2 regions of the Undibacterium sp. CY21W genome follow, and region 1 is predicted to be linked to the other one. Evidence: predicted binding sites of a transcription regulator. Region 1 holds the regulator's gene; the other holds the start of a gene.
The links. Region 1 encodes LexA, which represses DNA repair genes until DNA is damaged. Its sites were predicted from a motif close to ACTGTATNNNNATACAGT; they were not measured.

Region 1 (9,648 bases):
AGCCGACGCCGGGATAGTTAATACCCACGCCCATACGATGTTGCCGGCAACACCCCAGCGCACGGCGGACATTTTTTGCGCGGAACCAACACCGACAATCGCCCCCGTAATTGTATGCGTCGTCGAAACAGGAATTCCCAGCGCTGTCGCAATAAATAAGGTAATCGCACCACCAGTCTCTGCGCAAAACCCGCCAACTGGCTTGAGCTTGGTAATTTTCTGCCCCATCGTTTTTACAATACGCCAGCCACCAAATAAGGTGCCAAGACCGATCGCGGTATAACAGGACAAAATGACCCACCATGGCGGCATAACATCATGGGTGCTTGAATATCCACCGGCAATCAGCAACATCCAGATGATGCCCATAGTTTTCTGTGCATCGTTACCACCATGCCCAAGGCTATACATAGAAGCGGAGATCAATTGCAAACGCCGAAACCATTTATCGACTTTCATCGGCGTTGAACGAACAAACAGCCAAGACACCAGCAACATCATCAGAGAGCCGAGTATGAATCCGAGTAACGGCGAAACAATGATAAAAGCGATCGTTTTAATCAATCCGGCCGACACCAACGCAGTCGTACCTGACTTAGCAACTGCGGCGCCGACTAAGCCACCAATCAACGCATGCGATGAAGAGGACGGAATACCAAAATACCAGGTCACCAGATTCCAGAACACCGCTCCTACCAGTGCGCCAAAAATAACATAATGATCAATTGCCCAGGGCTGTATCGTTCCTTTGCCAATCGTAGCCGCCACCGTCAACGGAAACACAGTCACCGCCAGAACATTGAAGAACGCAGCCATCGCCACCGCCTGATGAGGCTTTAATACTCCGGTAGAAACAACGGTCGCGATCGCATTGGCAGCGTCGTGAAAGCCGTTCATAAAATCAAATAGCAATGCCAGCACAACCAAAGCTGCGACAACATAAATGCTGATTTGTAAAGTCTGCATGAAATTTACTCTGCTTTATACAGCTCCCGATTCTCCGGGAGCCAGGTTATTCATTTGAGAGAGTGAAGTAGACAGACCCGGCTCAGAATACTAGCCGGGTCAATATCTGCTGTTAAGCGTTTTCGACGATGATGCCTTCGATAATATTCGCGACATCTTCACAACGATCGGTAACAGTTTCCAGAATTTCGTAAATTGCTTTCAATTTAATCAGATTGCGAACATCCGGCTCATCGCGGAACAGCTTCGACATCGCAGCACGCATTACGTGATCAGCATCGGATTCCAGACGATCGATCTCTTCACAAATCGTCAGAATCTCGCGTGAATTATTCATGTTATGTAACAAGGCAACGGCCGCTTTAACCTTTTCCGCACAGGCCAGGCACAACTCAGCCAGTCGCTTTGCTTCAGGTGTAATTTCACGGATGTCGTAGAGCGAGATGGTCTGCGCAGCGTCTTCCTGCAAATCAAGTATGTCATCCATACGCGTAATCAGCTTATGAATATCATCGCGATCAAGTGGCGTAATAAACGTTTTATGCAGCAACTCTATTGTATTGTGAGTCACTGTATCTGCTTGCTTTTCGATGCTCTCGATCGCATGCACCCTGCTTTCAAGATCATCAAAATTGGTCATCAAGGCAAGCATTTCTTTTGATCCTTTAACACACAGATCTGCATGCTGATTAAATAATTCAAAGAATTTGCCTTCCGTAGGCATCAGGCGTCCAAACATTTTTTTCTCACTGAAATTTGAAACAAATTGGAATATTTTTGTCAGGGCACAAGTTGATTACACCTAACAAACTGAAGAAAGACATTTAGTGAAATGTACTCACTGGGTAAAAATTATTCTGCATTACTCATTATCGCCATACACCGACAACGAACCGACGTAATTATCAAACTTGGTATATTCACCAAGGAAAGTCAGTCGCACGCTGCCAATTGGACCATTACGCTGCTTACCGATAATAATTTCGGCAGTGCCTTTATCGGGAGAGTCAGGGTTGTAAACCTGATCCCGGTAAATAAACATAATCACGTCGGCATCCTGTTCAATCGCTCCCGACTCACGCAAATCTGACATCACAGGCCGCTTATTCGGGCGCTGCTCCAGCGAACGATTTAACTGAGAAAGTGCAATGACCGGGCAATTTAACTCTTTTGCGAGGCCTTTAAGATTTCGTGAAATCTCTGAAATTTCGGTTGCCCTGTTTTCACCCGCAGAATTCGCCGACATCAACTGCAGGTAATCGACGATAATCAAACCAAGCTTGCCGCACTGACGAGCCAAACGTCGCGAACGCGCACGCAATTCGATAGAACTCAGAGCCGGAGTTTCATCTATGTATAACTGCGCGTCATTCATTTTTTGAATGGCATGCGTCAACCGAGGCCAGTCTTCGTCGCTCAACTTACCCACGCGCAAACGGCTCTGATCCAGCCGCCCAACAGAACCAAGCATACGCATCGCTAACTGTGCGCCGCCCATCTCCATTGAAAACACCGCCACCGGCAGGCCGCTGTCAATTGCGACGTTTTCGCCGATATTGAGTGAAAACGCCGTTTTACCCATAGATGGACGACCAGCAACGATAATCAGATCACCCGGCTGCAAACCAGAAGTCATCTTATCCAGATCAACGAATCCAGTTGGAACACCGGTGATATCGTTCTGGTTATCACGGTTGTATAACTCATCGATACGCTCTACAACCTGCGTCAACAAAGGTTGAATTGCCTGAAAACCCTGCGCTCCACGCGCACCCTCTTCAGCAATCGCAAAGATTTTGGACTCGGCCTCATCCAGCATTTGCTTGACTTCTTTACCCTGAGGATTGAAAGCATTACCAGCAATTTCATCTGAAACAGTGATCAGTTTGCGCAACACACCACGATCGCGGACAATTTCAGCGTAGCGGCGAATATTTGCAGCCGAAGGCGTGTTTTGTGCCAGCGCATTCAGGTAAGTCAAACCACCTGCGTCTTCGGCCTTGCCCATGCCATTCAAGGCCTCGTAAACAGTAATGACGTCTGCTGGCCTTGAAGAATTAATCAGTTTTACAATGCACTGAAAAATAATTCTGTGGTCATAACGATAAAAATCTTCCTCACCGATAAAATCAGCAATACGATCCCATGCAGCATTATCGAGTAAAAGGCCACCAAGGACAGACTGCTCTGCCTCAATGGAATGGGGGGGGACGCGAATCGCATCAAGTTGTGGATCAGTAGCGGCTTTCATGGCGCGCATTATACCTGCTAAATCAAATTACAAATAACGACTGAAGGCGACAAAGTACGGTGTGAACAATAAACATCAATAAACAAAATTGTTTATATAATTTTACGCTTACCATAAAAAAAGCCGGGGAAACCCCGGCTTTTTTTATATCTAGCTAACAGCTAATTATGCGTGCTCGCCAACAACTGATACATTCACGTTAACTACAACGTCAGTATGCAGTGCAACGGAAACAGCGTGATCACCTGCCGTTTTCAACGGACCTTGCGGCAAGCGAACTTGTGCTTTTTCAACAGTGAAACCAACTTTAGCCAACGCTTCAGCGATGTCAAAATTAGTTACTGAGCCGAACAAACGACCATCAACACCAGATTTTTGTGAAATCTGAACTGTAGAACCTTCCAGCTTCTCGCCTTGAGCCTGAGCTACAGCCAATTTTGCTGCTGCTGCTTTTTCCAGCTCAGCACGTTTCGCTTCAAATTCAGCGATTGCTGCTGCAGTCGCACGGCGAGCCATGCGTTGTGGAATCAAAAAGTTACGTGCATAACCATCTTTAACACGAACTACATCACCAAGATTGCCGAGATTAACGACTTTATCCATCAGAATAACTTGCATATTTTTCTCCTAATACCTGTCGTCAATTACGCTGTGTGCAGATCAGTGTAAGGCAACAACGCTAAGTAGCGTGCGCGCTTGATCGCTGTATCAACTTGACGTTGGTACAGCGCTTTAGTACCAGTCAGACGTGCAGGCATAATTTTGCCGTTTTCTTGCACGAAATCTTTCAATGTGTCGATATCTTTGTAATCAACTTTTTCTACATGTGCTGCTGTGAAGCGGCAGAATTTTTTGCGTTTGAACAAAGGGTTTTGTTGTTGACGCTTTTGCTTCAATTTGCTTTTATCAAATTTTTTACCGAATGCCATTTGTGGCTCCTAATCTAGTAAATTTGCCCGTATTCCATTGATATGAAATACCAGACTTTTGCTGTTGCGATTTTTGCGTGCTAAAAAACCCGTGAATGCAATCTCAACATCTAAAGGCAGTTCGGAGAATTTTCCTGAAATTTCACCTGCAGCTTGTGCGGAAATTTCAAATTCAACCAATCGCCCTGTTCCGGCTTCCACCTGCTGCGAACTGTGCATCAATATTGCTGATACTATTGGTATCCCAGCTGGCGTGTAACGTATCGCTGATTTCTCTATGATACGAGCCATCACTGTCAGTTGATTCACTGTTTTTTATACGACCTTTTTCAAATCAAATGAATTAAGCAGCTGGTGCTTCAACGCGCTGTGCTTTAGCCGCGTCTTCTTTTTGAACAGCTTTCATCATTGGAGATGGTGCTGTTTCAGCTTTTTTCATTTTGACTGTCAGGTGACGCAGAACGGCATCATTGAATTTGAATGCTGTTTCCAGCTCAAGCAATGTTTCTGCATCGCACTCAATGTTCATGCAAACATAATGTGCTTTAGCCAATTTTTGAATCATGTAAGCCAATTGACGACGGCCCCAGTCTTCAACGCGGTGAACCTGACCACCACGTGCAACAACGCTAGCTTTGTAACGTTCGATCATTGCAGGAACTTGCTCGCTTTGATCGGGATGTACAATAAATACGATTTCATAATGACGCATATATTCTCCTTGTGGACAATAAAAATAGCCTGCCTCGGCGTCAAGACGAGTGCAGGAAGAGGAAAGCCGACGATCATAACGCACTTTTCCGTTTTATTCAATCAATTCAGTACAGAGCTAATCCGATGGTACTAGATTGCACATAGCCACAAAATTTCCTTGCACTTCACAGCGCACTGTATAAAAATACAGACTGTTTTTATATACAGCGTAATGATCTACGTTCACACAAAATGCTTAAGCTGACAGCCCGACAAGAGCAGATCCTGAATTTAATCAAAGATGCCATTCAAAATACAGGCTTCCCGCCGACCCGCGCTGAAATAGCGGCTGAGCTGGGCTTTCGCTCCACCAATGCAGCGGAAGAGCACCTGCAGGCACTCGCAAGAAAGGGCGTGATTGAAATAGCGCCCGGAACATCGCGCGGCATACGCCTGCTGGAGTCAGAATTATCAAGTCATATCACAGGTCAACAACTGGCGTCATCGCAATCTGTTTTTTCTCAGATAAACCTGCCACTGATCGGGCGGGTTGCGGCCGGATCGCCAATACTCGCATCAGAACACATTGAAACCAGCTACCAAGTAGACCCTGCACTGTTTTCTGCCAAGCCAGATTTTCTTCTCAAGGTTCGCGGCATGTCTATGCGTGACGCAGGCATACTCGATGGCGATCTGTTAGCAGTAAAGAAGACTGATACTGCAAGAAATGGGCAAATTATTGTTGCCAGGCTTGGCGATGATGTGACTGTCAAGCGCTATAAAAAAACCGGAAATTCTGTTGAATTAATTCCTGAGAATCCTGACTACTCAATTATCAAAGTAAATGAAAACGAGGAAAATTTCTCACTGGAAGGACTGGCTGTCGGGCTGATGCGAAATTGGATCTGATACTAAGAAAATCAAACGAAAATATATTGCTATCAATGACGCTTAGATAAAATCTAAATAAAAAAAACGCCCGAAAATTCGGGCGTTTTTTTATCCATACAACATTAATGCTTCACAACAGCAAGATCAGCAGAAGGCTCACTTGATCCAGCAGCAACGGGAATTTCCGCGTCAACCAAAGGCTGCGGCTGACGCTCCAAAGCAATTTCCAACACCTTGTCTATCCAACGCACCGGGATAATTTCCAGTTTGTTTTTTACATTGTCCGGGATTTCAGCCAGATCCTTTGCGTTCTCCTCCGGAATTAAAACAGTTTTAATTCCGCCGCGATGCGCTGCCAGTAATTTCTCTTTCAAACCACCAATTGGCAACACCTCGCCACGCAAAGTGATCTCACCTGTCATCGCAACGTCCGCCCGCACAGGAATCCCGGTGAACACAGATACCAATGCGGTCGTCATTGCGATACCAGCAGAAGGACCGTCTTTAGGTGTCGCCCCTTCAGGTACGTGAATGTGAATATCACTCTTCTCAAAGACATCAGCCTTAATGCCCAAGCGCTGAGCCCGGCTACGCACAACTGTGCGGGCAGCTTCGATCGACTCCTTCATGACATCACCTAAGGTTCCAGTGCGGATAACGCCACCTTTACCGGGCATAGAAACAGCCTCGATAGTCAAGAGATCGCCACCAACTTCCGTCCATGCCAGACCAACTACCTGACCAATTTGATTATCCTTGACCGCAACGCCAAAATCGTATCGGCGTACACCCAAATATTTATCCAGATTTTTGGAGGTAATCGTCGCTTTTTTCTCACTCTTCTTCAGCAAAAGCATTTTGACGACTTTACGACATATTTTGGAAATTTCGCGCTCCAGCGAACGAACACCAGCCTCCCTTGTGTAATAGCGGATAATATCTCTGATCGCACTTTCTGCGACAGTGATTTCCGTTTCTTTCAGGCCGTTATTTTTAATTTGCTTTTGCAACAAATAGCGCTGAGCAATGCTGGTTTTTTCATCCTCTGTGTAACCAGAAAGACGAATCACTTCCATCCTGTCCAACAATGCAGGAGGAATATTGTACGAGTTAGACGTCGCGACAAACATCACGTCAGACAAATCAAAATCGACTTCAATGTAGTGATCCGAAAACGTATGATTTTGTTCAGGATCAAGCACCTCCAGCAATGCGGACGAAGGATCGCCACGGAAATCCGCCCCCATTTTATCGACTTCATCCAACAAAAAAAGAGGGTTGCGAACACCGACCTTGGCCAGGCTCTGCAAAATTTTACCAGGCATGGAGCCAATGTAAGTGCGACGATGTCCACGAATCTCTGCCTCGTCACGCACACCACCAAGCGCCATGCGAACGAACTTGCGATTTGTTGCCCGGGCAATCGACTGACCGAGAGACGTTTTACCGACACCCGGAGGGCCGACCAGACACAGAATCGGAGCTTTTAACTTATCCACACGTTGCTGAACAGCAAGATACTCAAGAATGCGCTCTTTAACCTTATCTAAACCGTAATGCTCATCCTCCAGAACCTTCTCAGCATTCGTCAGATCATTATTTACTTTGGATTTTTTCTTCCAAGGCAAACCAACAATAGTATCAATATAATTTCTGACAACTGTTGCCTCTGCAGACATCGGTGACATCATTTTGAGTTTTTTCAACTCATTAAGAGCCTTGTCGCGAGCTTCTTTCGGCATTTTGGCGGCAATGATTTTTTTCTCAAGTTCATCGATATCTGCACCCTCTTCACCTTCGCCCAGCTCTTTCTGAATCGCTTTCACTTGTTCGTTCAGATAGTACTCACGCTGCGATTTCTCCATCTGACGCTTAACGCGACCACGGATACGTTTTTCCACCTGCAAGATATCGAGCTCGCCTTCAAGTTGCCCAAGCAGATGCTCAAGCCTTTTGGCTACACTGAAAATTTCCAGGATCACTTGCTTTTGCTCCAATTTCAGAGGCAAGTGTGCCGCGATGGTATCTGCAAGACGACCGGCGTCGTCAATGCCAGAAAGAGAGGCAAGAATTTCAGGCGGGATTTTTTTGTTCAGTTTTACGTATTGATCAAACTGTTGAACAATTGCACGACGCATCGCTTCAACTTCGGAATCATCTTCCTCAACTGCTGCAACCGGCGTCACTTCAGCACTGAAGTGTGACTCAGAATCATGAATCTGGTGAATGCGGGCACGCTGCGCCCCTTCAACCAATACTTTTACTGTGCCATCAGGCAACTTCAACATTTGCAAAATATTGGCTATACAACCAATTTCATAAATATCGTCAGCCGAAGGCTCGTCCTTCGCAGCGGCTTTTTGAGCAGCAAGCATAATGCTTTTACCCTGCTCCATTGCAGCCTCCAAAGCCTTAATGGACTTTGGGCGCCCCACAAACAGTGGAATAACCATATGGGGAAATACAACCACGTCACGTAATGGCAGCAGCGGCAGTTGAATTTGCTCGGTAATTGAAGTAGTTGTCATGGCGCACCTTTCATAAATACTAGTTGGTAATGTTGGCGCACAAGGCTAAAACACAAGCCCATTATCAGAAAAAACAATAAAAAAGCTACGCAGAGAGCTCCTCCGGGTAGCTTTACGGCTGAAGCCATGTTTCTTCCTACTTCATTCTACTTCGATTAAAAAAAATGCGGTGAATAACCATAAAAAAAAGGGGATATCTCCCCTTTTTTGCAAAAACTCAAGCTCCGGACACTTTGGCTTGCTCGTGATAAATAAGCAAAGGCTTAGCACCGTTAGTGATAGTCCCCTCATCAATCACCACTTTTTCAACATTTTGATGGCTAGGCAGATCGTACATAATATCCAACAATGCATGCTCCAGTATCGATCTCAAACCACGCGCACCAGTTTTACGGGCAATCGCTTTTTTTGCAATTGCCTGCAAAGCAGCCGGGCGTATTTCAAGCTCAGTGCCTTCCATTTCCAGCAGTTTTGCATATTGCTTAATCAGCGCATTTTTTGGCTCAACCAGGATCTGAATCAATGCCGCTTCATCGAGTTCGTTGAGCGTTGCAATCACAGGCAAACGACCAACCAATTCAGGAATCAAACCGAACTTAATCAAATCCTGCGGCTCCGCATCCTGCATCATCTGACTTGCGCTTTTTTCCGTCTGACTTTTAACGCTGGCTGAAAAACCAATACTGCTACGCTCTGATCTGTCTGAAATAATCTTTGCCAGGCCATCAAAAGCACCGCCACAAATAAACATGATATTCGTGGTATCGATCTGAATGAAGTCCTGATTTGGATGCTTGCGACCACCTTGTGGCGGCACCGATGCCATCGTGCCCTCGATCAGCTTCAGCAGAGCCTGCTGCACGCCTTCACCAGACACATCACGTGTGATCGAGGGATTGTCAGATTTACGGGAAATCTTATCAATCTCATCGATATAGACGATGCCCTTCTGAGCACGTTCGACTTCATAATTACAGTTCTGCAGCAATTTTTGAATGATATTTTCAACGTCCTCACCAACATAACCAGCCTCGGTCAAGGTCGTTGCGTCTGCGATCACAAACGGTACATTCAACATGCGAGCAAGCGTCTGCGCCAGCAACGTTTTACCTGACCCGGTAGGGCCAACCAGCAAAATATTACTCTTGGCGAGCTCTACATCATCCTTTTTACCCAGATGCTTCAGACGCTTGTAATGATTGTAGACAGCGACCGCCAGAATACGCTTCGCGTTTGGCTGACCAATCACATACTGGTCCAATAAATCGGTAATTTCCTGGGGAGTTGGCAGCTCAGTTTTCGCGCTCGCTATATTGTCAATTTCAGATACTTCATCGCGAATAATGTCATTGCACAAGTCTATGCACTCATCGCAAATAAAGACCGAAGG
Region 2 (9,648 bases), on a different contig from region 1:
CTACCCTTTCCAGCAAACGGTCGCCAAAGCAGAATGCTCACTCGAAGATGCGATTGAGAACATTGATATCGGTGGCCCGACGATGCTGCGCTCATCGGCAAAAAATCACAAAGACGTGACCGTGATTGTTGACCCCAGCGACTACACCGTGGTTCTCGCCGAAATGAAGGCGAATAACAATGTCGTCAGCTATGACACCAAGTTCACGCTGGCAAAAAAAGTCTTTGCGCATACCGCACAATATGACGGTGCTATCACTAACTATCTGACCAGCCTCGGTGAAGATAAAGCACACACGACACGCAGCGCTTATCCGCAGACACTGAATCTGCATTTCGACAAAGTGCAGGAAATGCGTTATGGCGAAAACCCGCATCAGTCGGCAGCTTTCTATCGTGATTTGAAAACAGTGGATGGCGCACTCGCCAACTACAAACAATTGCAAGGCAAAGAACTGTCGTACAACAACATCGCTGACTCCGACGCAGCCTGGGAATGCGTTAAGTCGTTCAAAGAATCCGCTTGCGTCATCGTTAAGCATGCGAATCCTTGCGGCGTAGCGGTAGCCCCGACACCATTTGACGCATACAGCAAAGCATTACAAACCGATCCGACATCAGCCTTTGGCGGCATCATTGCATTCAACCGTGAACTCGATGGCAAAGCAGCAGAAATCGTCGCTAAACAATTCGTTGAAGTACTGATCGCACCATCGTTCACAGCAGAAGCAAAAGCGATTTTTGCAGCCAAACAAAACGTACGTTTGTTGGAAATTGCCTTGGGCAACGAAGTCAATCAATACGACGTCAAACGCGTAGGTGGCGGCTTGCTGGTACAGGCACCGGATGCGAAAAACGTTTTGCAGGAAGAATTGCGCGTCGTCTCCAAACTTCAACCGACACCACAACAAATGGCCGACATGATGTTTGCATGGCGTGTCGCGAAATACGTTAAATCGAATGCGATCGTATTCTGTGGCAACGGTATGACGCTAGGTGTCGGCGCCGGTCAGATGAGCCGTATTGATTCTGCGCGTATCGCTTCGATCAAAGCACAAAATGCTGGGCTGTCGCTGATAGGTTCTGCTGTAGCGTCAGATGCATTCTTCCCGTTCCGTGACGGTCTGGATGTAGTGGTCGATGCAGGCGCGACTTGTGTGATTCATCCGGGTGGCTCTATGCGCGATCAGGAAGTCATTGATGCCGCAGATGAACGCGGTGTGGTGATGGTCTATACTGGCACACGTCATTTCCGTCATTAATCATTCGCCTTGCTCTTTTGCGGGGCAAGGCACACATGAAGATTTTAGGTATCGACCCCGGATTGCGGACAACTGGATTCGGGGTTATTCATAAGCAGGGACAGAAGCTCACTTACGTAGCATCTGGCACCATCAAAACGGTCGAAGGTTCTTTACCTGAGCGGCTGAAAACTATCCTTTCCGGCGTTTCTGAAATTGTCCGCACTTATCAGCCTGATTGTGCGGCGATAGAGAAAGTCTTCGTCAACGTCAATCCACAATCCACCTTATTGCTGGGACAGGCGCGTGGCGCAGCCATCTGCGCATTAGTCGCCGCTGATCTGATGGTCGCCGAATACACGGCGCTGCAGGTCAAGCAAGGGGTTGTCGGCCAGGGGCGTGCCAGCAAGGAGCAGGTGCAGGATATGGTGCAACGTCTGTTAATGCTATCCGGCACACCAAGTGCGGATGCCGCTGATGCGCTCGGGGTTGCGATTTGCCACGCCCATAGTGGTGAAGCCCTGGCAACCTTGAGTGCCATTGCGCCCGAACTGGCAAAAAAAGGTCTACGTGTGAAAGCAGGCAGACTGATAGGGTAAATGCACATCCTGTAAGATCAAATTCTATGTCTGACACTCGTCGAAACTTAGCATCCCTCAATGTTGATGCGCCCCAGCGAGCCTTTTTGCCTGAAGACCCTTGTAAACACGACGACACATCTTCTTTTTATTTTCCGCTGCAGCTCAGGAAAGCAACACCAGTCCTAAGTCGTGGAATTTCGCTGACACACTCTCGTCAAGCCGGAGAGAATCGTTTACTATCACTGCTTATTCATACAGTATGAAAGCAGTCTCATGATAGGTCGCATCGCAGGCACTCTGCTAGAGAAAAATCCCCCTCAATTATTGATCGATTGTCAGGGTGTAGGCTACGAAGTCGATGTGCCGATGAGCACGTTTTATAACCTGCCACCGCTAGGCGAAAAAGTGGTTTTGCTGACACATCTGGCCATACGCGAAGATGCACATGTGCTGTTTGGTTTTGGCACAGCAGAAGAACGTGCGACCTTCCGTCAACTGGTTAAAATCAGCGGCGTCGGTGCGCGCACGGCATTGTCTATCCTTTCGGGAATGTCTGTGGCAGATCTGTCGCAGGCAATTACGATGCAGGAAGTCGGTCGCTTAACCCGCATTCCGGGAATAGGCAAAAAAACTGCCGAGCGCCTGTTACTGGAACTCAAAGGTAAACTCGGTGCCGATTTATTTACGTCCGGCATGGCGGCCGCGGCAGGTGATCATAGCGCCGACATTCTGAATGCCTTGTTAGCTCTGGGTTATTCCGATAAAGAAGCAATGCTGGCGATGAAATCCGTACCAAAAGATACAGGCGTATCGGAAGGCATCAAACTCGCCCTGAAATCACTGTCTAAAGGCTGAAAAATTACATCATGAGCATACAGACAGATAATCTTTCGATCAATTTCAGCGAACAGCGCATCATTGCGGCAACACCGGTGTCCGTTAACGAAGAAGCGATTGAACGCGCATTACGGCCAAAACAACTCGACGAATATGTTGGGCAGGAAAAAATCCGTGATCAGCTGGAAATTTTCATCACGGCTGCGCGCCAGCGCGGAGAAGCACTCGATCACACCCTGCTGTTCGGCCCTCCGGGCTTAGGTAAAACCACGCTGGCACACATTATTGCCCGTGAAATGGGAGTCAACCTGCGTCAGACTTCGGGGCCGGTTCTGGAGCGTGCAGGCGATCTGGCCGCACTACTGACGAATCTGGAAGCAAACGATGTGCTGTTTATCGATGAAATTCACCGTTTGTCTCCCGTCGTTGAAGAGATTTTATATCCTGCGCTGGAAGACTATCAGATCGACATCATGATAGGCGAAGGCCCCGCTGCACGCTCGGTTAAACTGGATCTGCAACCGTTCACGCTGGTCGGTGCAACAACGCGGGCGGGCATGCTGACGAATCCTTTGCGTGATCGCTTTGGTATCGTCGCCCGTCTGGAATTTTATACGCCGGAACAACTGACGCGTATCGTCACACGTTCGGCCTCCCTCCTGAATGCACCGATACACGAAGCTGGCGCGCGAGAAATCGCTAATCGCGCGCGTGGCACACCGCGTATTGCCAATCGCCTGCTGCGGCGGGTACGTGACTATGCCGAGGTGAAAGGCAATGGCGAGATCACCAAAGATATTGCCGATGCCGCGCTGAAAATGCTGGATGTGGATACCGTTGGCTTCGATCTGATGGACAGAAAGCTACTTGAAGCCATCCTGTTTAAATTCGGTGGCGGCCCCGTCGGGCTGGACAATGTCGCGGCGGCAATCGGTGAGGAACGTGACACCATTGAAGATGTGCTGGAACCCTATCTGATACAACAAGGTTACCTGCAACGTACTCCTCGCGGGAGAATTGCCACCACTTTGGCTTACGAACATTTTAATCTTGTACCGCCAGAGAATGAGTGACAGCCAGAAATCGATTGCTTCCGGCGTAAATACAAAATCACTTCAAATACTGACGCAAGGACACCCAATGATCACGATAAGCAAATAATTGGCCTCTTTCGTTCATCAAAAGTGAGTCAAACAAATTGTCGATTGCCCGAATTCCATACACAAAATAAAAAAGCACCCAAAGGTGCTTTTTTATTTTCTAAGACAGCAAGCTCACGCCTGCTGAAGATTAGAATGCGTGACGGATACCAACGTTAACCATACGCTCTGTACGTCCCAGCCCAGATGCTAAGCCACCTGCATTTACGTTTGCATCATTAGACAACCGAGAAAAAGATGTGTAAACATTAGTACGTTTAGACAGAGAGTGTGTATAACCTAAAGCCAGTTGTGTGCTATTGCGATCAGTACTGACTACATCACTAGAAACGCGTGTTACACCAGCGATGATAGTACCTGCTGCGCTGACCGGGAAAGTCGCACCAAGATTCCAAAGTTTGTAGGCAACAGAGTTATCATCTGATTTCACTTTACCATAAGCAAGCGCTGCTTTCACAACTGTGAAGTCATAAGTTGCACCAGCGAAAATATGCTTAACAGCATTCGTTGGCTTTGCAGCAGCAGAGACATCTTCTGTGTGATATGCCACTGTTGCGAGCAACGGTCCTGCTGCGTAAGACCCAGATGCACCGATACCACGGTTTTTGCTGTTATCACCAGCTTGTTCGCCAAATGTATAAGCCAGAGAACCAGTAAAACCACTCAGGTTGTTGGTTGTATAGTTTGCTGTGTTGGTGGAACGTGGATTTGTTGCAAAAAACAGATTACCCAAGCCTGTTGCACTTGTGCTGTCTGTTGCGCTACCACCGATAATGCCTGTGCCGAATGGATCGATAGAGTCTACAGCATCGAACATTGGTTTGTTTTGACGACCCAGTTGAATCGCGCCAAAGTCACCGGACAAGCCCACCCATGCTGCACGACCAAATGCCAGTCCGCCTTGAGCAGACGCACCGGTATCAGCCTGAATACCCATTTCCAATTTGAAATTTGCTTTCAAGCCGTTACCCAGATCTTCACTACCTTTGAAACCCAGACGGGAGCCAGATTGCACGCCACTGTCCAATGACGTAATCGCACCTTTACCACCTTTAGAAAAGGCACCGTTATTTTCATTCTGAAGAGCCATATCCAGTACGCCGTAAACGGTTACGGAAGACTGTGCCTGAGCCGTACCTGCAACTGCTGCCAATACTGACAATGCGATAAGTGATTTTTTCATTTTTATTTCTCCAAAGGGTTTAAGACAATTACGTTGAGTTTCGATCATTCATTTCAACTTGCTGGCAAGTGATACTAAAAATGAAACGTCAAAATATATGAACTGCTAATATCAACAGTCGTATTTGACCAAATTTGAAGAAGAACAGCCAAGTTAAATCGACGTTCGAGGGTAAATAAGCGAAATTGATGTCTCAATTCCACAACAGACCATAATGGATAATCGATATTGCTCTGGAGGATAAGAAAGTTGGGAAAGACAAATTTCGAGTATCTGAATATGAGTTTTTTAAAATTAAAATGACGAAAAAACATTAAAAATCACAAAAACATCAATACAACATCATTAATAATTTTCGTTGTTCAAAGAAAAAAGCCAGCGATTCGCTGGCTTTTTAATTGCACTAACTGATGAAACTACATATCAGAATGCGTGCAAGATACCAAATGCTGCACGAGTCGCTTTATTTTGAACGCCATCAGTACCGATGATACCCAGTGCCAATGTCGTGTCTTTCAAAGCTGAAGAGCCCGCTTTAGCATATGTCAGCGATGCGTAAGCAGTAGTGCGTTTGCTGAATGCATACTTAGCCAGACCGATGTACTGATCAGCCTTACCATCGAAATCGCCCGAACGTTTTGTATTGTAGTAAGCGCCAGTCAGAGTCAACTGATCAGAAACCGCATAGTCAGCACCCAGACCAATAACGGTAATCTTGCGATTATTGTTTGGCGATGTCACTGCAACCGGAGCACCCAGATTGCCTTCAATTGTGTTGTGACCGTAGGTAAAGCGCAACATAGTCGATGGTACAACTTTGTATTTAATGCCACCAGCCCAACCACTCAGAGAAACATTTCCTGTAGGATCTTTCAATTTCGCGAAAGACAATGCGGCGCCATTCGTGCCATCTGTGAAGATACCTGCCAGACCAGCATAAGAACTGGAAGAAATTTCGCCTGCTTTTTCACCAAAGCCGTACATCGCTGCGCCAGCGAAGCCAGAAATGAAAGGGGAAACATACTTAACCGAGTTATTTTGACGCAGAGCTGTACCGCCCTGATTTGTACCGAAACCGCCGAAGAATGCACCAGAGTTCAAGCCCACCAACGCTACGTTAGGATTTGTACCTGCATGTGCCAGACTCATAGGATCAGCCAGACCAACGGAATCCACACCCAGAATATTGTTACGACCCATCGTGACAGCACCAAACGCACCTGATAAACCAACCCAGGAAAGGCGGTCAAACAGGGAAGTATTGTTACCGGCCTGGCTGAAATTTTGCGTCAGGTTGCTGCCGCCAAAACCGGCACCTGCTGCGCCTGTATCATTCGCCAGGGTGCCTTCCAGATTAAAGTTAGCTTTCAGACCGCCGCCCAGATCTTCGCTGCCTTTAATACCCCAGCGAGATGTCAACAGCTGACCAGCTTCCATAACGGCTTTATTGGTGCCGCCCGCTTGATTATTGGTGTACATAACAGCGGCATCGACGATACCGTAGACGGTCACATTAGATTGTGCGGATGCCGCAGATGCGAACGCGCCCAGTACAGCAAAAGCGATGAGTGATTTTTTCATTGAAATTGTCTCCAGATTTTATAGTGTGATTTGACTTGATGTCTGCGGCTCTTAGTTAGGCCGCTTTTTTTGATTGTGTTGCAAGTTCTTCCAAACTGATTGATAAACAATCTAGGAACGATTGAACCAAACTACGTGGATTTGGGCAAAGAGAATTTGCGAACGACCGTGTTTAAGCAAATTAAATGTGGCGCGGCGACAACAGTCGCATTCAGCACACCGGTAGTCACTTTTAGGTACCCGTGAGGCACCTGTAAATCTGCGCATGCCTTGCGCCAGCTTAAAGCCAGCCCCCGGGGCTGTTGTTTTACAATAGCGCCTTAACTTTTACCGCATCGAAACCATGTCTCTGCCAAATATAGATCGTATCGTCCTCAGCTTTGATCGCGCGCTGCGCACCGTTTCGGCTCAGGCGAAAAGCTCGCGCCCTTACCCCGCCGCGACCGTCACTACTGAAGACGCGCTGTGTGAGCAGGAAAAAAAACACAGCGCCGGTCTGATGCGGGTCAATCATGTCGGGGAAATCTGTGCGCAGGCGCTGTATGATGCCCAAAGTGCGTTTTCGCATACAGAAGAAGTGACCCGCCAGTTGCAACATTCCTGCATCGAAGAAGAAGATCATCTGGCGTGGACGGCAAGCCGCCTGAAAGAACTGAACTCCCATACCAGTTTCATGAATCCGCTTTGGTATGCAGGCGCCTACACTTGCGGCGTCATCGCGGCAAAATGTGGCGATGCAGCAAGCCTGGGATTTGTCGTTGAAACCGAGCGGCAGGTTGAAGCCCATCTGGCCGGACACCTGAAGTCGCTGCCTGCACATGACGAAAGGTCGCGTGCGATTGTCGAACAGATGCGCGTTGACGAAGTTGCACATGGTGCCGCAGCACAAGCGTTGGGGGCAAGTGAAACGCCGCAGCCAATCAAAATGGTGATGAAACTGATGGCCAAAGTGATGACATCAACGGCTTACTATATCTGACAGCAGATACCACCGCCCTACCGCAACAGCACATTTTGAGGTGGGCTCAAGCGCTGTTGCCGCAGAGCATTTGCAGCTATCCAGCCAGCAGCGCCTGAGGCTTACACAAAATGTAAAAACAAAGCGGCGATACCAGTCGGTAATGCTGCAGCGGCGATCAGACCCAGCGGGCTGATCGCTTTCTCATTAAACGAGTCTTTTAAAATCGCAAATCCGGCAGGATTCGGCGCATTCGCAATCACCGTCAAACCACCACCCGTGACAGCGCCAGATACCAGCGCATATTTGGCCGCATCCGGCAAACCAACGACCAGCGACCCAAGATAAGTCAGCGCGGCATTGTCCGTCACCGCCGTTAATGCGACCGCGCCGAAAAACAAGACAGCGTTATCCATGCCTGCCAGCAACGGTTGCAGCCACCACGCCTGTTTGCCGCCAAGAACCACCAGGCCAGCCAGAAAAAATGCGACCAGCAAACCTTCTCTCAACATCAGCCTGTCCTGATACTGTTTGTACGCTTCGGTGAACCCGAGGAAAAATAAAAACAGTCCCAGAAATACAACCGGATAATGTGCAAACCAGACCGTGGCCGCGAGAAAAATAAAATGAATTGCCACGACAGAAAAAGGCACAGGCGCATCCGCTGTTGTCGGTTCCGGCGCTTTCAGTGCCGTCAGTTCTTTACGGAAGAACAGGCTCAACAACAAGGCATTTAATACGACGGCACCAGCGGCCTTCCAGCCGAACATCTGCAGCATGAACGCACTGTTCCAACCCCATTTCTCTGCAACCATCAACACCGGCGGTGCCGCAAACGAAGTGAGTACGCCACCGATAGAAATGTTGACGAATAAAACGCCCAGCGTCATGTACTTCATCCGCTCGGAAATCGCTTGCGAATAAAAGCGCTCGCGTAACATCAGCGCTGCCAATGTCATCGCTGCCGGTTCAGTAATAAATGAACCAAGCAAGGGCACCAAAGACAGACACAGAAAATACGAAGCGAGCTGAGTATTTAACGGCAGCGCGCGCGCGATACGAGAAACAAAAGCCTGCACTGCCCACAACACTGGCCGGGTACCGGCCACCACCAGAATCACAAATACGAATAAAGGCTCAGTAAAATTCTGCGCTTCAAGATAATGAATCGCGTCTTTCTGATTCATCAGTAAAGCCATCACGGCGACCAGCACAAAAGCCCAGAAGCCGAAGACGACTTCGACTTCTCCCAGCAAATGCCAGAGACCGGCATGATGCCGACTTTTGTGTGCCAGCGAAATAAAAAATTTGGTGGAAAAAGTATGCAGCACAGCGATGCCGAAGATCGCCGCCGCCACATACTGAATCAACATATCAGTCGTCATTCTGCGTCCTTTTCCATTAATTTAAGCAGATCAACACACCACAGCCGCGCACACAATCAACGCAGGCACCAGCACGTTGCAGAATAAACTGCGCTGACCGGTTAAACCCATCCAGCGAGCTTGATTCGATCACAAAATCAAATTTTTTCCAGTTTGGCGATACTCAGATCCAGCAGTTTCATTCCGAACTTACCGAAATTGATATGCGCACGCGCATTCGTGCCGCTGCCTTCGATATTCACGATCACCCCTTCACCAAACTTAGGATGCGCGACGCCCTGACCGATACGCCATGCATTCGCATCCGCGACCTGATTGAAATTCTGTGCAATCCGATTCGCGCCTGCGGAAGGTGCATCATCCCATGCCGATTTTATATTGCCAAACCATTGCGGCTGAATTTTTGGCGACAGCCATTTCAAGGATTCTTCGGGCAACTCTTCCAGAAAGCGCGAGCGCATGTTGTAGCGTGTCTGCCCATGCAGCATGCGGGTTTGCGAGAAACTCAGATACAAGCGTTGCCGCGCACGGGTAATCGCCACATACATCAGACGCCGCTCTTCTTCCACGCCGCTTTCTTCCTGCGCGCTGTTCTCGTGCGGGAACAAGCCTTCTTCCAGACCGGTGATAAATACCGCATCAAATTCCAAGCCTTTGGCAGAATGCACCGTCATCAACTGCATCGCATCCTGCCCGGCCTGTGCCTGATTGTCACCCGCTTCC

Region 2: the regulator LexA is predicted to act here: its motif matches at 2,063-2,080, upstream of ruvA (Holliday junction branch migration protein RuvA).

Annotation. Positions count from the first base shown of each region.
Region 1 covers NZ_JACOGE010000008.1:120,757-130,404, reverse strand. The annotation lists gene H8K29_RS16770 (inorganic phosphate transporter) at 1-966, opposite strand, end outside; gene H8K29_RS16765 (DUF47 domain-containing protein) at 1,079-1,705, opposite strand; gene H8K29_RS16760 (replicative DNA helicase) at 1,829-3,217, opposite strand; gene rplI (50S ribosomal protein L9) at 3,383-3,835, opposite strand; gene rpsR (30S ribosomal protein S18) at 3,862-4,146, opposite strand; gene priB (primosomal replication protein N) at 4,156-4,455, opposite strand; gene rpsF (30S ribosomal protein S6) at 4,490-4,858, opposite strand; gene lexA (transcriptional repressor LexA) at 5,092-5,748, shown strand; gene lon (endopeptidase La) at 5,853-8,258, opposite strand; gene clpX (ATP-dependent Clp protease ATP-binding subunit ClpX) at 8,476-9,648, opposite strand, start outside.
Region 2 covers NZ_JACOGE010000002.1:711,910-721,557, forward strand. The annotation lists gene purH (bifunctional phosphoribosylaminoimidazolecarboxamide formyltransferase/IMP cyclohydrolase) at 1-1,261, shown strand, start outside; gene ruvC (crossover junction endodeoxyribonuclease RuvC) at 1,297-1,839, shown strand; gene ruvA (Holliday junction branch migration protein RuvA) at 2,095-2,676, shown strand; gene ruvB (Holliday junction branch migration DNA helicase RuvB) at 2,688-3,731, shown strand; gene H8K29_RS07840 (porin) at 3,949-5,049, opposite strand; gene H8K29_RS07845 (porin) at 5,425-6,582, opposite strand; gene coq7 (2-polyprenyl-3-methyl-6-methoxy-1,4-benzoquinone monooxygenase) at 6,932-7,561, shown strand; gene H8K29_RS07855 (putative Na+/H+ antiporter) at 7,663-8,925, opposite strand; gene H8K29_RS07860 (UvrD-helicase domain-containing protein) at 9,063-9,648, opposite strand, start outside.